Regions from separate parts of the Novosphingobium rhizovicinum genome, predicted to be linked through region 1. Evidence: riboswitches for the same ligand, from Rfam matches in the RefSeq annotation. Region 1 holds a riboswitch; each other region holds the start of a gene.
The links. Region 1 has a riboswitch for cobalamin ahead of ABUH87_RS14550 (TonB-dependent receptor plug domain-containing protein). Riboswitches for the same ligand answer to the same signal wherever they lie in the genome.
Positions count from the first base shown of each region.

Region 2: linked by a shared signal. The riboswitch ahead of ABUH87_RS12035 (TonB-dependent receptor plug domain-containing protein) and the one ahead of ABUH87_RS14550 (TonB-dependent receptor plug domain-containing protein) in region 1 are both predicted to bind cobalamin.
Region 3: linked by a shared signal. The riboswitch ahead of cobW (cobalamin biosynthesis protein CobW) and the one ahead of ABUH87_RS14550 (TonB-dependent receptor plug domain-containing protein) in region 1 are both predicted to bind cobalamin.
Region 4: linked by a shared signal. The riboswitch ahead of ABUH87_RS15670 (TonB-dependent receptor) and the one ahead of ABUH87_RS14550 (TonB-dependent receptor plug domain-containing protein) in region 1 are both predicted to bind cobalamin.

Region 1 covers NZ_JBFNXR010000052.1:41,161-45,633, forward strand. The annotation lists gene ABUH87_RS14540 (cobyrinic acid a,c-diamide synthase CobB) at 1-276, opposite strand, end outside; gene ABUH87_RS14545 (hypothetical protein) at 314-901, opposite strand; cobalamin riboswitch at 1,122-1,328, opposite strand; cobalamin riboswitch at 1,387-1,576, shown strand; gene ABUH87_RS14550 (TonB-dependent receptor plug domain-containing protein) at 1,792-3,705, shown strand; gene ABUH87_RS14555 (DUF1636 domain-containing protein) at 3,705-4,112, shown strand; gene cobT (nicotinate-nucleotide--dimethylbenzimidazole phosphoribosyltransferase) at 4,109-4,473, shown strand, end outside.
Region 2 covers NZ_JBFNXR010000048.1:41,079-45,551, forward strand. The annotation lists gene ABUH87_RS12030 (ABC transporter substrate-binding protein) at 1-56, opposite strand, end outside; gene ABUH87_RS12035 (TonB-dependent receptor plug domain-containing protein) at 200-2,095, opposite strand; cobalamin riboswitch at 2,198-2,390, opposite strand; gene ABUH87_RS12040 (cell wall hydrolase) at 2,603-3,739, shown strand; gene ABUH87_RS12045 (hypothetical protein) at 3,902-4,210, shown strand; gene mdh (malate dehydrogenase) at 4,408-4,473, shown strand, end outside.
Region 3 covers NZ_JBFNXR010000052.1:245,328-249,800, forward strand. The annotation lists gene ABUH87_RS15350 (BCCT family transporter) at 1-730, opposite strand, end outside; gene ABUH87_RS15355 (energy-coupling factor ABC transporter permease) at 890-1,567, opposite strand; cobalamin riboswitch at 1,599-1,838, opposite strand; cobalamin riboswitch at 1,966-2,198, shown strand; gene cobW (cobalamin biosynthesis protein CobW) at 2,396-3,445, shown strand; gene cobN (cobaltochelatase subunit CobN) at 3,445-4,473, shown strand, end outside.
Region 4 covers NZ_JBFNXR010000052.1:317,868-322,340, reverse strand. The annotation lists gene ABUH87_RS15670 (TonB-dependent receptor) at 1-1,939, opposite strand, end outside; cobalamin riboswitch at 2,112-2,366, opposite strand; gene ABUH87_RS15665 (hypothetical protein) at 2,503-2,781, opposite strand; gene ABUH87_RS15660 (hypothetical protein) at 2,943-4,473, opposite strand, start outside.

The DNA.
Region 1 (4,473 bases):
TTCCACAAGGATCAGGTCCGCATCCAGTGCAGCGTCGTGCAACAGGCGCCGACACGCGGCTTCGCCAACCATGAACAAGTCGAGTTGATGCACCGGCGATCCGCAGGCGCGTTCCAGCACCATCGGGTCCAGGTAGTCTGGCCCGCACTTGAAGACACGCACCCGCCTTCCGGCGTCGCGGTGACGGCGGGCCAGAGCCGCGGTGACGAGTGTCTTGCCCTGACCTGATGATGGCGCCGCCACCATCAGAGCCGGGCACGAGCCGGTTGTGCTCATAAGGCGGGGCAAACCGGTAGTGCCAAAGGCGCGCTGCTCACTGCGCGTGGGCCCGGCTCAGGCGGGGCTGCGCGGCCTTGTACACCGCGTAGACAGTGGCGCCGATCCCGGACCACAGCAGAGTGGCAAAAAGGGTGCCCGGGAAATAGCGCTCAAGGCGCGGGAGGAACTCAGCGATGGTTGGATCAGGGTAACGTCCGCCCAGGAAGTAGAAACCGCCGCTGGAGAGCAGCTTGGATACCAATGTGGCGGCGATCAGCAATGCGATCCCCGCTGCTAGTGCTGATCGCTCTTCGCCGAACCCGTCGGCGACCACGCGACCGGCAAACCACATCACTCCATAGGCAGGCAGCAGCATCCAGTAAGCGGGCGTGAAGCAGAAGCCAGAGCCACCCATGACGAATATCGTCCAGACGTCGATGGCAAAGCCGAACAGGAACAACCCGGCAAACGCGCTTGCCCGGCGAACCAGGAAGCCCAGCAAGAAGAAACTGGCAAGGCTGGTATCAGGTAAGTGCACTACGTCGCTCAAGGCATGGCTGCGGGTGGTCAGCATCACCAAGGTAAGCGCGCAAAAGGCGACGAATTCGAAACGCGGGGAACGTGTGGACAGGTGACGGTTCATAAAGGGCTTCCGGTCTGAACGTGGAAACGCGACGCGAGCCCGCAGGCCGCGCCGATCGCACGGGGGGAGCAAGGCGGAACATGCTTCCGCCTGAAGCTGATCAGGGCTTGAACATGGCTTCACGGCTCTCCTTCGACGCGACACACGAATGTCGTCCGCCAAGGGCCACTTTCCGCAAGAACGCGGATCCCTCGTCCGCCCGGTGCATCCCGCCCGCGCGAAGGAACGACGATATCAGGCCGGTTTCCTGACTTTCCGGATCAACGCGCTCTTCGCCGCCTTCTCGAAAGCCGGAGCTTTCAATGGCACCGTGGCGATGCGCTCACCGGTTACAGTTGCGGGAGCAGTGCCGGCTTTGGCGATCATGAACCGCCATCCCGGACTTCCCGATTAAGCCCTTTCGGGCACCCGATACGCCCTCTGCCTAGGCGAGACGGCGGAGCACCGCAAGCGGCAGGTACTTGCATGCCGTCACGTCCCGCAGTAGGGGCCGCGCCGCGACGGGTTCCCCGCGAGGGGATCAAAAGGGAACTCGGGTGAAAACCCCGGGCTGCCCCTGCAACTGTAAGCGGAGAGCCATCCGGCCATTTGCCATTGGGACTTCCTGTCCTGAGAAGGCGGCCGGAACGGCGTTGACCCGCAAGCCAGGAGACCTGCCTGACGCAGTCGTTCTTCATCCGGGCAGGGTGCACCGGGTGTTCGAGGGCCCTTCCGTCAGGAGGGGTCATCCCTCGCGCAACGACAGCAACCGCCTTGCCGGGATCTCCGCGCAAGAGGTGTCATGTCGTGCCCTGCGACCTTGCGGGGGCCCTCACGCGCGCGCCTCCTTGCAACGATCGACCGGCAGGGTCCGACGCCGTTTGCAAGTAGGGGATTTCACCTTGCACCGCATGACCTCTGTGGCCACCGTACTGGCCCTCACTGCCTTTTCCATTCAGCCCGCCCATGCCGACGATGCACCTGACGGAAGCATCGTGGTGTCCGCGTTCCGCACTCCTGTCGCGCAGGAGCGCAACTCCGCCAGCGTGACGGTTCTCGACGAAGAAGCGGTCATCGAGGCGCAGCCGATCACCGTAACCGACATTCTCCTGCGTACGCCAGGCATCAGCCTTTCGCGCAACGGGGGATATGGAACAGCCACCTCGCTGCGCATCCGCGGTGCGGACGCCGGGCAGACGGTGATGGTGATCGACGGAATGCGCCTTGCCGATCCCTCTTCGACCGCAGGCGGATACGCCTTCTCCAACCTGATGCTGGACGACATCGAACGCATAGAGATCCTGCGCGGCCCACAGTCCATCCTGTGGGGCAGCGATGCGATCGGCGGCGTGGTCAATGTGCGCACGCGCCGGCCCGAGAAGCCGCTGGAAGGAAGCATGGCCATCGAGGCGGGCACGCACGAGACCGTGTCGGCCCGCGCGGGCATCGGCGGTACAAGCGAGATGGTGGACTGGCGCATCGCCGCCTCGACCTTCACCACCGATGGCATTTCGGCCCGCGCGAACGGGACGGAGGATGACGGCTATTCCCGTCAGGCCGCGAGCGGCACCGCCACTATCAGGCTCTCGCCCGACGTCTGGCTCGACCTACGCGGCTACTGGGCTGACGCACGCAGCGACTTCGACGGTTTCAGCGGAGACACCGCTGCATATGGCACGACCGGCGAATGGTCGGGCTACGCGGGGCTGAACTTCCAGCTGTTCGACGGCAAGCTGGTGAACCGCCTCGCGGTGCTGCAGACCGAGACGGACCGGGAGAACTACGACCCGAACCGCAGCATTCGCCAGATCACCTTCGACGCACAGGGCCGCATCCGCCGGTTCGAGTATCAGGGCATTTACAAGCCTGCGGACATGCTGGACATCGTATTCGGTGCCGAGCGGGAGGAGCAGCGGATGTCCACCGCTTCGCCCACGAACTCGGCGGCACCCTACACCTTGCAGCCTTACAGGGTCGATACCGACAGCCTCTATGGCCAGTTCCGTATCACCCCCCTCACCGGCCTGACGCTGAATGCCGGGGCGCGGTACGATCATAACTCCCGCTTCGGCGACAATACCGTGTTCAGCGCCGGTGGCGCATTCACGCCAAACGGGGGCGCAACCATTCTGCGGGCCAGCTACGATGAAGGCTTCAAGGCGCCTTCGCTCTACCAGCTGTTCAGTGCCTACGGAGTTGCCGACCTTGAGCCCGAAAAGGCGAAAGGCTGGGAGGTGGGCCTTGAGCACCGTTTCGGCGATATCCTCCACGCGTCGGCAGCCTGGTTCGAGCGGGAGACAGACAACCTGATCGACTTTGCCTATTGCCCCACCAGCGGCGCGCAACCAGCGGTCTGCTACATACCGGGCACGAACACGACGCGCTTCGGCTACTATGCCAACGTCAAGGAAAGCCGCGCGCGCGGGCTGGAGCTTACCGGTTCGGCGCGCTGGAACGTCCTGTTCGTGGAAGGCAACTACAGCTGGATCAAGGCTGAGGACCGGAGCGAGGACAGTGCCTTCTTCGGTCGTCAGCTTGCCCGTGTGCCGCGCCACCTCGCCAATGTGGAAGGCGGCATCGAGCTCCCTGACGGTCTGCGCGCCAGCGTGGCGGCGCGCTATTCGGGTGAGAGCTTCAACAGCGCCACCAGCACGGAGGTGCTCGACGACTACTGGCTGGTTGATCTGCGCGCCCAGTACCGCTTGGCCGAGGCCCTGATCCTGCAGGCACGGGTCGAGAATGTCGCGGACAAGGGCTACCAGACGGCGAGCGGATATTCTGCGCTGGGCCGCACGGTCTACGTCGGACTGCGGAGCCGCTTCTGATGTTGCAGCCGGTAGAGCCAGGCGCAGCCGTCGTCGTCTGCTCCACCTGTCGCGCGACTGCGGACGCGCGCGAGGATGAGAATGGGCGGCGCGGGGGTGCCATGCTGGCAGACGCTTTGCGCGCCGTTCAGCAGGAAGAGCCCGGACTCGCCGGCGTCGCCGTGCAGGAGATGCCATGCCTCTTCGCCTGTTCCCGCCACTGCACGGTGCACATCCGCGCGCTTGGCAAGGTGGGGTATGTCCTGGGTGACTTCACTCCGGACCGGGATGCTGCCCGGGCAATCCTGATATACGCGGCACATTATGCCGCCAGCGAAGAGGGCGTCGTGCGATACGCGCAGTGGCCGGAGGGGGTGAAAGGACACTTCATCGTTCGCACCCCGCCCGAAGGGTACCTGTGCACATGATCGCCTTTGCGGACCGCGCTGCCTTTCTGGCTGCTCTCGAGGATCTGCCCGAGCCTTGCTCGGCCTCCACCATGGCTGCGCGCGCACGCCAGGGCGAATTGACGAAGCCGGCAGGGTCGCTTGGCCGCCTTGAGGAGATCGCAACCTTCATGGCAGGTTGGCAGCAGGTACGCACTCCGCGTCTGGATCGGGTCCGGGGCGCGGTGTTTGCTGCCAACCATGGAGTTGCGGCGCGAGGAGTCAGCGCTTTCCCGGCGGAAGTGACGGCGCAGATGGTCGCCAACTTCATGGCAGGCGGCGCTGCCATCAACGTACTCGCTCGCAGCTGCGGGGCGGAGCTGGCCATCGTGCCGCTCGACCT
Region 2 (4,473 bases), on a different contig from region 1:
GCGTCACTGCACGGGTTGAGCGACACGAGCGTCGGGCGCGTATCGCTGCGGGGCACCTCAGCCGCCGGGCTCGCGCAGGCCGAAATCAAGGCGCAAATGAGCACAGCGCCAGCCTTACGGAGCACGCCGGCAGAGGCGTCGCCAGCCGGCAGGCCCTTTGTCCGGGCAGCCGTTCCAGGGACAGGGCGAGCCCCTCCTGTCACATCCGGGCTCGCAGACCCACGAAGGCAGACCGTCCGGCCGTGCCATATCCGGAGACTGTCTGATAACTTTCATCCGCAAGGTTCTCTACACGGCCGAAAATCTCAAGATACTGTGTCACAGGCACGCTCGCCCTCAGAGTCCCCAGGACGTAGCTGGAAAGACGCGTGAAATTGCCCGGATCGTCATAGCTTTCCCCGACGAGCCGCACGTCGCCGCCGATCGCCAAGCCGGTAAGTGGGCCCGCCGTGATGGGCGACCAATCGAGCGAGGCCGTCAGCGTGTGCCGCGGACGTCTTGCGAGGTCGTTGCCCTCGCTCACTCCGCCCTCGGTTCGGTCAATCGATTTGACGTAAGTGTAGGCTGCCTGTCCGCGCAACGTGCTGCTCATCCTGGCGCCCAGTTCGAGTTCCATGCCGGTTGCGCGCGCACGTCCGATATTGATGTAGTAGCCGAAGGGACGGGTTTCGCAGAGGCTCCCTTCGCATGAGATGAAGCCAATGAGATCGCGGCTGTCGCGCCGAAATCCGGTGAGTGCGAAGTGGAGCGCTCCGTTGCGGTCGCCGTATTCCACGCCTGCGTCATAACTGCGGCTCTTCTCGGGTCTGAGCGCTCCGTTCCCGTATTCCGAGAAAAGCTGATAGAGCGTGGGAACCTTGAACCCTTCACCATACGACGCGCGCAGGCGCCAGTCGTCGCCGAGCGCGGCGCTACCGTTGGCACCGAACGTCCAGCGATCACCGAAGCGCGAATGGTCATCGTAGCGCACGCCGGCCGCCACTGTGAACGCATCCGAGTACCAGCCTAGCAGCGCGTGTCCGCTTGAAAGATGGGCCTTGCGGCGGGACGCAGAGCTGACATCGATGCGGGTCCATTCGTGATCTGCGCCGAAGTCCAGCCGGAGAGCATCGTATGCCCGCCATGCGCCCCGAAGCTCTGCACGGCGACTCTGCCCCTGTGTCTGCGAAGTCGGATCCGTCGGGGAGCTCGGGTCGAAGTAGCGGCGGCGTGTGTCTGAAACCTGGTATCCGGCATTCAGATCAACTGCGTCGGAAGACCACGCGAGCCCAGCGCGCCCGCCAATCTCTCGTGTCTTCTGGTACTCGTGCGTGTCCGCGAAGACGTAGAGAGGCGCCGGATAGCCGTCGATCTCCAGCTTGCCCTGTGTGTACCTGCCGGTGAGTGTCGCCTCCAAAGCAGACGTGAGCGCATACCTAGCGCGTCCGTTGGCCCGCCACTGTCGAAAACCGTCTTCTTCCGATCCAGCCGCTGCCTGGCTTAGCCCGTCAGTCCTCAGGTACCCGCCATTCAGCGTGACACCGTAACGGTCTGTGGACAGGCCCGCTGTCACTTGACCATCGAATGTATCGCGCGTGCCATACTCTGCGGTCGTCTCGACGCCATTGAGCTCGCGCGATGTCAGAGAGATGACACCACCGATGGCTTCCGAACCCCAGATCACCGAGTTCGATCCGCGCAGAAGCTCTACGCGCCCGACGCCACCGGCGCTGACGTTGGCGAAGTCATAGCCGCCCCCCGGTGCGGCGACATCCGCGACCCTGATGCCATCGATGAGGACCAGCACCTGCTGCGAGTTGGCGCCCCGCACGAAGACGCTCGTCGTGCCACCCAGACTGCCGTTTCGCGAGAACGTGACTCCAGGCAGACGCTCAAGCACTCGCGCGATATCGGGGCCCTGGATCGACTTCAGCTCCGCCGTCCCGATGACACTGACAGGCTGACCAGTCTTGTCGATGTCGAGGCGGCTGCCAGTGGCAAGAACGGTGATCTCCGTCCCTTCGCCAACGCCGGTCGCTGAGGCGAGCGGCACGTCCTGAGCACGTGCCTGCATCGCCAACGTGAGTGACGAACCAAGCAAAAACAGATACTTCATAGATAAACCTCCAGCCCTGAACGAATTGCCGCTCATGGCGAGAGGGCCGCGCCCATTGCTTGGCGCGCGGTCCACGCTGCATTCCGGTACACCCCGCCCGGCGCGGAACGACCGTCTTGGGCAGGTCTCCTGGCTCCCGGATCGCTGCCCACCCTCGCCTTCCCGGCCGCCTTCGAAGCTGCACCAGTGGCTGGTTGAGAGTGGACTCCCCGGTCACAGTTGCGGGGGCAGCTCGGTATCGCACCGAATTCCCTCTTAGGCCCGGCAATCGGGCACCCATGACGTGAGCGGGCGGATAGAAGCACAAGTCAGGCCTGGCAAGGGTAACTGCACGGAACCATCGCCGCGCTCGCGGAGCAGGAGTCTTTAAGCTCTTAAGGCTATGGCTGGCCCCTGTGCCGTGACGGGACGCGAGGGAATCGCCGCTGTTCTACGCTGCGCCCGCACTTATGCGGAGGGGGTGACGGTCTGCCGCCGTACACCCCCTCCCGCTAGAATCAGGATTGCATGACGGCCCGCCTCGCCCAACTCTGTCTTAACGAGCAGCGCTCCCGCGATTTCACGGCACGGCTGACACACAAAGGCATGCGAGGCCATCGCGCTAAAGCCCAGCGCAAGAAGGCCCGCCTGGCAGCAGCCCTCATGGGTCTCGCCGCTCTCCCGGCGTTTTCGGCTAACCCCAACGCACTCGCAGCTTTCCGGATCGGCGACGCAATTGCGCACGAGGCGGGAATGGACCCGATGCCGTTCGAGCGGAAGGGCGAGAGTTTTCCCGGCTCCGCGTTCTACTACCTTGATCTTGAGGCCAACCCGGCACCAGCAGCGTACTCTGCCATTGCGACCGAGATCGGGTCTGTCTTTCAGAATGAACCGGCAGCGCGCCCTCTGCGCGTCGACAACAGCGGCATCGATCGCTTGCGTGCAGAGCAGTGCCTGACGGCTGCGATCTATTACGAAGCGGCGAGCGAAGCCGATGCCGGACAGCGTGCGGTCGCCCAGGTTGTTCTTAACCGGGTCGCCCATCCCGCATATCCGAACACTGTCTGCGGCGTGGTCTTTCAAGGCTCGGAACGCACGACCGGCTGCCAGTTCACGTTCACCTGCGACGGGTCACTGGCACGCCGCCCCCAGCGTCTGTTCTGGGACCGAGCCGCAAACGTGGCCCGGCAGGCGCTGGCGGGCTATGTCTACACTCCCGCCGGTCTGGCGACGCACTATCATACGCTTGCAGTCCATCCGTACTGGGCATCAAGCTTACGCTATATGCTCACCATCGGCGCTCACCGCTTTTACAGCTTCAACGGAGCCGCCGGAAAACATGCGGTCTTCCGCTTCGCCTATCTCGGCGGCGAACCCACTCCAGGCCCTCGGCCCCGGCAGCCTGCGCCAGCCCAAGCCGGAGACACTTCAATCGATCCCGTGGACATCCAGCAGGTGTTTGATCGGGGAGCCATGCAGGCCGATCGCTCGGCGGCGTCGCTTCATACCGGCGCGCCAACGGCTGCGCCTCTCTACACCAATGAACTCACGCGCAGAGGCGGCGACGCGCTCTACAGCGGCGACAACTTGCCGGGCGGTCACGAGGTTCGAGACGAATATCGCAACAGCGGCCAGTGGATCGCCAGCCCGGTCGGCAGCTTGTGAACTGAGTACCCGTGCATTTCATCTGCTGACGTGAGCGACGGAACGCCGGTCCAGCAAGCCGGACAGATGATCCTCAACGTCTCTGAAACCATAGACTTGCACCGATGGATTAGGACAATGCGGCTAAGCCTCTCAGATCAATAACGACAAAGGGCCGCACCCATGACCATCCGCTTCGCCGCAGCAAACACGGCATCCAATATTGTCGTTCGCGCATGCCGCTGCCGGTCGGTCGAGTTGCGCCCGGTGAACGACAACGATCGACACCGGCTGGATCAGTCTCTGCTGGCCGCTGCCCTGCGCCACTTCGCGCGGCACGGCATGGCCGCCGCCGAGAACGCAGCCAATCGCGCATTGTGGGCCCGGCGCGACGGCGATGATCAAGCATGCCTGCACTGGCTCGCCCTGTGCCGTCAGCTAGACCGGCGCATGGCAGACAGCCTCACCGCTCAGATGGAGGCGGTGTCGTAAAGGGTGGTTATTGCTATTGCGATCCTTTATCATTAAGAGGCGTAATTACTGGGGCTTTTCACCTTTAGAGTGTTGCATTGTCAGCACCGCGGGCCTAGGCACGCGCGGAACGCAATTTGGAGCCTGCCATTTTTGCGGAGCAAGGCAGGCCGCCCTTTTTCGTCCGCTGCTCCCGCTCGTGAAGGACTGACAGGCACATGGCTCGCAAGAAGATCGCCCTTATCGGCGCCGGCAACATCGGCGGCACTCTGGCTCACCTCGCC
Region 3 (4,473 bases), 200 kb from region 1:
GCACCACCTGCACCAGCGGCCCCGTGGGCAGCCCGAACAGATAGTTGAAACCCGCATTGACCTGCAGCACCCCGAAACCCAGAGATGTCGCGACGCCGAACATGGTGCCAAGCACGGCAAAGATATCGATGGCATGGCCTATCGGGCCATGGATGCGGTTGCCGATCAGCGGGAACAGTGCCGAGCGAATGGTCAGCGGCAGTCCACGGCGAAAAGCGAAATACGCAAGCGCTAGTCCGATCACGATATAGATCGCCCAGGCGTGCAAACCCCAGTGGAAGAAGGTCAGCGGCAGCGCCTCGCGCGCGGCGGCGATGGTGCGCCCCTCCCCCACCGGCGGAAGCGAGTAATGCTGGATCGGCTCAGCCACTCCGAAGAACAGGAGGCCGATGCCCATGCCTGCGCTGAACAGCATCGCGAACCAGGAGAGATAGCTGTACTCTGGCTCGCTCTCGTCCGGGCCAAGTTTCACATCGCCATAGCGGCTGATCATCAGGAACAGCACGAAAACCAGAAAACCGGCGACCGAAAGGATGTAGAACCAGCCGAAATCGAGGACGATCAGCGCCTGTACAGCCGCGAACAGCCGCTCCGCACGGCCGGGGAACACAGATCCGAACAGCGCGAAAGCCAGGATCAGCGCGGCCGACACGAAGAAGACCGGCGGATTGACGTTCATCCGCGGAGCACGTCCCGCCGGAGCGGCTTCTTTCAGGACTGGCTCGCTCATTCGCCTCCTCGTGTGCGCGGCCGCGGCGGCTTCGGCAGGAACATCGCTAACGGCTGGGCCGCTGCCCAGTTGCCGCGCCTGTAAATATCAGCTGCACCCGCCGGTAGGCTCCGAAGCGGCCAATGCGCAAGCGAGGCGGCAGGAAACTCCTGCCGCAGATCACCCGGCCTCGTAGAGACGCCGCTCCACGAAGCCGCTGCCTTTGAGCTGATGGAGCGCCTTTGCGCCCCACAGCACGGCAAGGTCCACCAGCGGCTCGACGATGATCACCAGCATGTAAGCGGCGCCGAACGTGGCCACCGAAGCCGCGCTGGCCGACGTGAAGCCTTGCCCCCAGAAGGTCCAGAACGCCACCCAGCTGACGATCCCGGCCTGGTAGGTGCTAGAGAGCGTAAGAGTCTGGCTATAGCCAAGGGCGACGTAGGGCGTATCGGGCGCGATGATCCGGCGTGCGAGTGCGCTCAGGCCGAACAGCGGCACCAACAAGGTGGTCACGTTCATGCCGAACTGCGGCAGGTCAGAGGGCGCGAAGAACATGCCCTGGACCAGTAATCCGACAACGAGGCCGATCGCGGTCGGCGCAAGTCCCAGCCCCAGGAACAGGGTCGATCCCAGGATCAGGTGTACTTCCGAGACGCCGACCGGATGGTGCGGCAACACCTGGAAGAAGCTGAAAGCCAGCGCACTGGCAACGAGGCAGCGCGCAGCCAGGGATAACGATCCATTGGTTTTGACGGCATCGGCTGCCAACTTCAGAGCATAGGATCCGGCGGCAGCTGCGGTGATATAGCCCAGCCAGATCTTGCCCGGGGCAACGAAGCCCGGTTCGATGTGCATTGCAGTTCTCCTGCCGTCCCACCGACGGCTTTGAGTGGACAGATGCACGGCCGGTCTCCTGGCTCGCGGGTCATCGCTTGATGCGCACCTTCCCAAGCCTCGCATGTCTCAGCGTCCGGCCCAGTGGATGGCGGGACTGGTCCGCCATGCGCTTCTCGCTCGCCGCTTACAGTCGCGGGGGCGGCTGAGGCTCCGGGCGATACCGCCCTACCCTCATTCCCAGTGTTTCAGAGCCAACTGGCTCAAAAACGCCGTACGGGGGCAGCGGTAACGACGGTCCGGACTTCCAGTCAAGAAAAATGCCGCCTCCACCTCATCAGTGCCATGCGCAACTCGCACCTTGCCGCAGCGGTTGGCGGCGAGTACGAGCATTCCTGTTCGCACTGGCCTTGGCCGCTGCGGACGAAGATCGCGCCGGTGCCTCGCAAGAGGCTTGAATGGGAATGCGGTGAGAGGGCTTGCTCCTCGATTCCGCGGCTGTCCCTGCAACTGTAAGCGGTGAGCGCGATGCACATGCTCTCTGGATCGAGAGCAGCCACTGGGCCGGACGCTGAGACATGCGAGGCCTGGGAAGGCGTGCATCAAGCCTTGACCCGCGAGCCAGGAGACCTGCCGGCGTCTGGTCGCTCTTGCCGTGGCCCAGGGGATGGCCAAGGCACGGTACCTTCCGTCTGAGCGACATCATGCATGCGGCCGGGGCCGCATCGGCACGCTTGCGTCGGGCGCCTCTCGCGCCGGTCCGATGCGCGTGTGCCGTTCGCTGGCGCGCGTCATCTGCGTACCGGCCTGCCCCGCCGCGTAGTGTCGCCGGCGCGGCAGGAGAGTACCTTGAGCAAAGTACCCACGACCGTCATCACCGGCTTTCTCGGAGCCGGCAAGACCACACTGATCCGCCATCTGCTCGGCAACGCCGGCGGGCGACGTCTGGCGCTCATCATCAACGAGTTCGGGGATGTCGGCGTCGATGGCGAACTGGTGAAGGGCTGCAACGATGCCGCCTGTCCCGAGGACGATATAGTCGAACTGGCCAATGGCTGCATCTGCTGCACCGTCGCCGACGACTTCCTGCCGACGATGATGAAGCTGCTCGACCGGCCCAACCGGCCCGAGCACATCATCATCGAGACTTCGGGGCTCGCCCTGCCCAAGCCGCTGGTCAAGGCGTTCCAGTGGCCCGACATCCGTACCCGCGCCACGGTGGATGGCGTGGTCGCGCTGATCGACGCCGACGCGGTGGCAGCCGGGCGCTTCGCCACTGACGAGGCCGCACTGGCGGCGGCCCGCGCCGCCGATCCCAGCCTCGACCATGAAAGCCCGCTGGAAGAGCTGTTCGAGGAGCAGCTCGGCTGCGCCGACATGGTTGTGCTCAACAAGACCGACCTGATCGACGCCGAGCCGCTGGCTGCAGTCGAACGGCAAGTGGAAGCGGAAATCCGCCCCGGCGTGAAGATCGTGCGCGCAGCCCATGGCGTGGTGGACATCGCCGCCTTGCTCGGCATCACCGCCGCCGCCGAGGACGATCTCGACTCCCGCCCCTCGCACATCGACGGCCTGGACGCCGATCACGATCACGACGACTTCGACAGCTTCGTCGTCGCGGGCGGCGAAGTGGCCGATCTGGACGCCATGCTGACGGGCATGGCTACGTTGATCGCCCGCCATGATGTGCTGCGCATCAAGGGCATGGTCGCAGTGACAGGCAAAGGCAGCCGTCTCGTGGTGCAGGCCGTCGGCCCGCGCATCCAGCACTTCTACGATCGCCCTTGGCTTCCGTCCGAAAGCAGGCGCACGCAGCTGGTGGTCATCGGTCAGAAGGGCCTGGACCGCGCTGCCATCGAAGCGGGTCTTGCCCCGCAGCTCGGTTCCGTAGCCGCCTGATGCACCTGCTGTCCGCCACCCCCGGCACGATCTCCAACGGCGAGGAGGCGATCGACCTCGATCAGCCGCCGGGTGACATCGTGATCCTCACGGTGGCGGACAGCGAGCTGGCGTGCTTCGCCAAAGCTGCGGCCAGGCTGGCTGAGGAAACGCCCACAGCGCCGAGCGTGCGCCTCGCAAACCTGCTGCAACTGCGGCATCCGTACTCGGTCGACCTCTATGTCGAGAAGGTGCTGGCGCACGCCCGCTTCATCTGCGTCGTGCTGCTGGGCGGCAAGAGCTACTGGCCCTACGGCATTGACGAGATCGCCGCCCTAGCCCGCGCGCGCGGCATTGCCTTTGCCGCTATTGCCGATGGGCGCGAGTTGGACCCGGCCCTGGACCGCGCCTGCACGATGCCGCTCGAATTGGTGGAGCGGCTGCGCGAGTATCTCCGGCAGGGCGGTCCAGCCAATGCCCTCTCCTTTCTGCGCACGGCGGCGCAAGCGATTGGGGAGGACTGCGGTCCTGCGGACAATCCGGTGCCGGTGGCCGAGGCCGGGCTCTACCTTTCCGGCAAGGACCGCCCGAGCCTTGCAGACCTGCGGGCGAGCTGGCGGCCGGATGCGCCGGTTGCGGTGCTGGTGTTCTATCGCGCGCTGATGATCGCCGGTACGCTGGAAGCTGTCGACGCCATGATTGCTGCGCTACAAGAGCGCGGGTTCAACGTCGCCGCCGTCCACGTGCGCGCCTTGCGCGAACCTTTCGTGATCGACTGGCTGGGCGGTCTCCTGCACGAGGTCTCGCCCGACGTGATCGTCAACGCCACCAGCTTCGCCGCCTCATCCTCGGGCGAGCCACGCAATCCGAGCGTGCTGGAACGCGCCGACTGCCCCATCCTGCAGGTCGCGTTCGCGGGCGTGGAGGAAGGCGAATGGCGCGACGCAGCGCGCGGCCTTGGACCGCGCGACCTGGCGATGAACGTCGCCCTGCCGGAGGTCGACGGACGGGTCTTCACCCGTGCTGTCGCCTTCAAGGCGGCCGAGCGC
Region 4 (4,473 bases), 280 kb from region 1:
AGCGGTCGCCGACGTAGCTCAAACCGCCATCGGCGACCCAGGCGGGCGCAAATTTCCAGCTGACAAACAGGTTGGCCGACTTCGCGGCAATGTTCGCGGGGCGATTGCCCGCTCGCTGGAAACGAACGCCGCCGACGGACTCCGCGAAATCATCGTACTGGGCGTCGAGCACAGTGCCATTCAGAGTGATGCTCAGGTCTCGCACGGGTTCGACGAAAAGCGAAGCCTCCAGTCCCCTGGACGATTGCTGTCCCACCTGCACCTGGATCGAGGGGATCAGCGGATCGGAGGTCAACAGCCTCTTTTTAGTGATCGTGTAGGCGGCGAACGTCCACTGGCCACGCCCCTCCCAGAACACATGCTTAATCCCGGCCTCCCACTGCCTGCCGGTCGACAGGTCGAAGGCGCTCTGCGCGAGGGAGGTCGACACGAGCGCGCCAACCGGGTCAGCCGCGGTGGCGTAGGAGACGTAGAGCGACATGAACGGTACCGGGTTGAGAACCGCGCCAAGCCGCCAGGTCACCGCATCAGGCGTGGAGGTGAAGTCGTTGGCGGGGTTGATGTAGTCTCGTTTGGCGATTTCGGGTCGGTCATACCGCAACCCGCCGACGAGAGAGAAACGATCGCCCAAGGCCAGACGATCCTCCGCGAAGATCGCGTACTGCCTGATCGTGTTCTTGTAGCGGGCCTGGGTCGCCGCAGCCCCGGTCTGCTGGATAAACCGCCCCACGAAGGGGTCAGCGATATCCACGAGACGGGTGGCGTTGTTCCCGCTGTTGCTGACGTTCTTGTAGGTGATGTCGTTGTAGTCCGCGCCGATCACGAAGCGATTGTCGATCCCGCTGTCGAGATCGTGCGACAGCGTCGCAGTCGTACGGTTCCCTGTCTGCCGCTGAAGATGGTAGAGTTCGAGAAAGCTTGACTGGCGAATGGTCGCTGCCGCCGTGGCACTTGCGGCTATCCACCTGGCGTTCTCGCTGTTGAACCAGTACTTGTTCGCGGTCAGATGATAGAACGTGCTGCGCAGCGTGAGCGTGTCGCTTGGCGCCCACTCAACTCGCAGCTGGCTCCAGTTGTCGCGGAAGCGCAAGTCGGCATCGCTGACGTTGTAGTTGTTCTTGCGGATCGAAAGGTCGAGCCCGTCGTCGATCAGCGGCACACCGAACCAGGTTCGCGGCTTCTGGCGGCTGTAATCGTGCGAGACAGTCAGGCTGAGCGTTTCTGTCGGGTGGAAGCGCAGTGCACCCGAAAGAGCGATAGCGCTGCTGTCACCACGCTCCATCCAGCCATTGGACTGGCGATAGCTGGCATCGACGCGGTAGCCGATGCGATCGGTAACCGGGCCGCCGCTGCCTGCCGCCAGGTTCGCAAACCCATAGGACCCCAGCCCTGCCCGCAAGGCGTGCTGGTACTCATCGCTCGGCTGCTTGCGCACGACGTTCACCGCACCGCCGATCGCGGCCTCGCCATAGAGAACCGAAGCGGGTCCGCGCAGCACTTCGACCGCCTCCGCCATCCACGGGTCCGCCGGGAACGTCAGAGTGTTGTTGTACATCCGCATGCCGTCGTAGAGCTGCATCACGCTGTTCTGACCGGCGAACCCGCGAGCCGAGAGGTTGTAGCCAAATACGCCCGAGGTGTTCACGATACCGGTGGCGCGGGCTGCGGCGTCCTGAACCGTAAGGTCGCCGCGCAGGCGGATCGCATCACCATCGAGAATTTCGACGCTCGCCGGTGTCTGAAGCGGCGTGAGATTGAGCCGGCTTCCGCCCTCGCTGACCTTGTTGAGCTGCAGCGGGTCCACCACGCCGGTGACGATGATCTCGCCAGTCGGATCGTCCTCTCGGGCTGCCGGCTGCGTCTGCGCGGACGCCGGTGAGCATAGAAGCATGCTCAGCACGAGCGCGAAAATACACGTGTCTGTATGATGAAAAGCCATTGAAAGTGCCCCGTCGGCATCAGGTGACGTAGGCGGGGCGTCCGCACGAACGGTCGGCGCGCGCCAACGGGCGGACGCCAGAAAGCGCCCGCGGCACGAACCGATACGGCCCCAGCCGCTCGTTCGTCGCTCGACGGAAGAACCGTGCCTGGGCCATCCCCTGGACCAAAGCATGAGCGACCAGACGCCGGCAGGTCTCCTGGCTCACGGGTCATCGCTTGATACACGGCCTTCCCAGGCCTCGCATGACTTAGCGTCCGGCCCAGTGGCTGCGACAAAGACGTGTGTCCTGCCGCGTGTGCATCGCGCTCACCGCTTACAGTTGCAGGGACAGCCCCGGATTTGGACCTTCAGGCATGCGCCTGAACCGTCCTCACCGCGTTCCCTTTTAAGCCTCTCTCAAGGCACCGGCGCGATCATTATCCGGCGCCGCTACTGGAGCGGTGCCGGACGCGCGCCGGATAGTAGGTGCGAGGTCGGTCCGCAAGCCTCCATTCATGCGAAGCGGCTGGAGCGATTTGCCGGAGCAACTGTGTTGCGACGCGGAGATTGTTCCTGCTTGTCTACTCCGCCGCGCCGGGAAGCCGCTCTGCAGCCAGCACATCATCATAACCGCTTTTCAGGCGACCTCCGCGAGCGATCTGATTCAGGGCCCGCGCTCTCAAATTCTCGCCTTGCACTGCCAGTGCCGCCGCCAGCGCCCGGTCAGCGACATCGCCGGCATCGAGCACGCTGCCCCGGGGCGCCTCTCCTTGCAGGTCTTCGATATAACGGAAGAGGGCAGACGGCCTGCGGCTCTGCGTCGGTTCAGCCGGTCTGACAGAACTCGTTGTGTAGGTCATGCCGCTCTTCACGCCCGGATTTGCAGCGCACCGGTCCGTGCGCTGGAGCATGCACCGCAGCGAACCTCTGCACATGCGCAATGGCATAATGTCGCATCACAAGAGTGAGCAAGCGTATGAGGTGGCAAACAGCCCACCGTCTTATCAGTGATGCACTCCATTCACTTGCAGGCGGCGTTGCCCGCGTGGGGCTTGGTGAAGAACGCTATGGACGTCGCCGGGATGCGCGTTGAAGGTCCTGCTGATACGCCACGCAGACCGGAAAGGGAGCCGTCCGCTTGCAGGTGAGGCGTTTGGCCGTTCACCGTCACGCTTGTTCCGTCAACAGATGGCGCCTCCAGCAGCCAGACCTTTGCTCCTTCGCCTAAGGTCAGGACCTGCGGTGTATCGCCATAATTGATAGCGACCATGCCCACTCCCCCGTTCGATTCCGGCAGGCAATGAGCGTAGATTCGCAGGTTTTCCGCCGGCGAAGGAGGAGAGGCCAGAACGGTCGTACCCATCGTCCTGCGCCACAGCACGGCTGCCCAATAGTTCGGCCGCGGGTTCTTCGTACCCTCCTCGATCAGCGAGTAGTCCGATGCCGTAAGCGTGTTGTGGAACACCACGCGCACGCCCTTCTGAGCCAGCAGGCCGAGCTGATTGACATACCGGAACGTGTCCAGGAAAGTCGCTGCCCAAGGACTTCCGCCGCAAGCAGCCTGCGCCGTTTCCGTCACCCACATGGGATCGCCCCGCTCGTACTTGTCGCGGAGCCCCGAATAATATTTCCAGTCCCGCAGGGTGAGATCGAGCCATGTGGGTGTCAGCGCCTGCGATTGCTGCGCCTGCTCTGCCTGTGTGTTCGCGCAGCGCTGCGAAACGCCGCCATAAAAGTGGTATGACACTGCATCGACAGCGTTGGGATTGGCTTTCATCAGCTCTTCGGTGAGCAGCATTCTGGCCAGGGTCGCGACCGGGATCTTGCTGAGGTCGCCACCTTCGCCAACTCCCCCGGGTCCGACGATCTTCGTGTTCGGGGACACTTTGCGCGCCCAGTCGAGGAAGATCGAGAAATCGCGCGTGTAGTCTGCAACGGAATAGCCCTTGGGCAGTCGGCCTAGTGAGGCGGCATTCGGCTCGTTAATGAACTCGGCAAAGCCAAGTTCGCCTCCGGCCGCGCGTGTCAGATCCAGCAGCCGTTGTGCTTGCTCCGTCTGCCAGACGCCGTCCGCCCCCCTTGGTCCCTCGCTGACGGCGAAGCTCACGCCGACCTTCGCGTCGACAGCCTTGGCGAAATCCACGACCCCGCGCCACTGATCGCGCGTCAGCACTTGATTGTAACCCTCCGGCGGCTCGCTGAGGTGCTCGCCATCGGCTTCAAGGTAGGTGGAATTGGCCCAGGTGCCGCTTACGCGCATGTAGGCCGGACCAAGGTGCTTTGTCAGGGCGCGAAGTCGCTTGTCGGAAAGATCTTCGGGCGGCCGCTGCCGGTATTGCTCACCCGGCGGCCCGCCGTATGGCGCCCAGAACCGTCCTCCGGTGACCTCCACCATCTCCACATTGTAGGACTGGAAACGTTCGTCGACTTCGGCGATCCGCGGCAATTGATCCAGACGCATGCCGCCGCCGGCTGGGCTGGCGGATGCAGCCGCGCTTGCCAGCAGAAGTGCGCTGACCGAACAGGCCATGCTCGATTTCCGAATCCGCCTC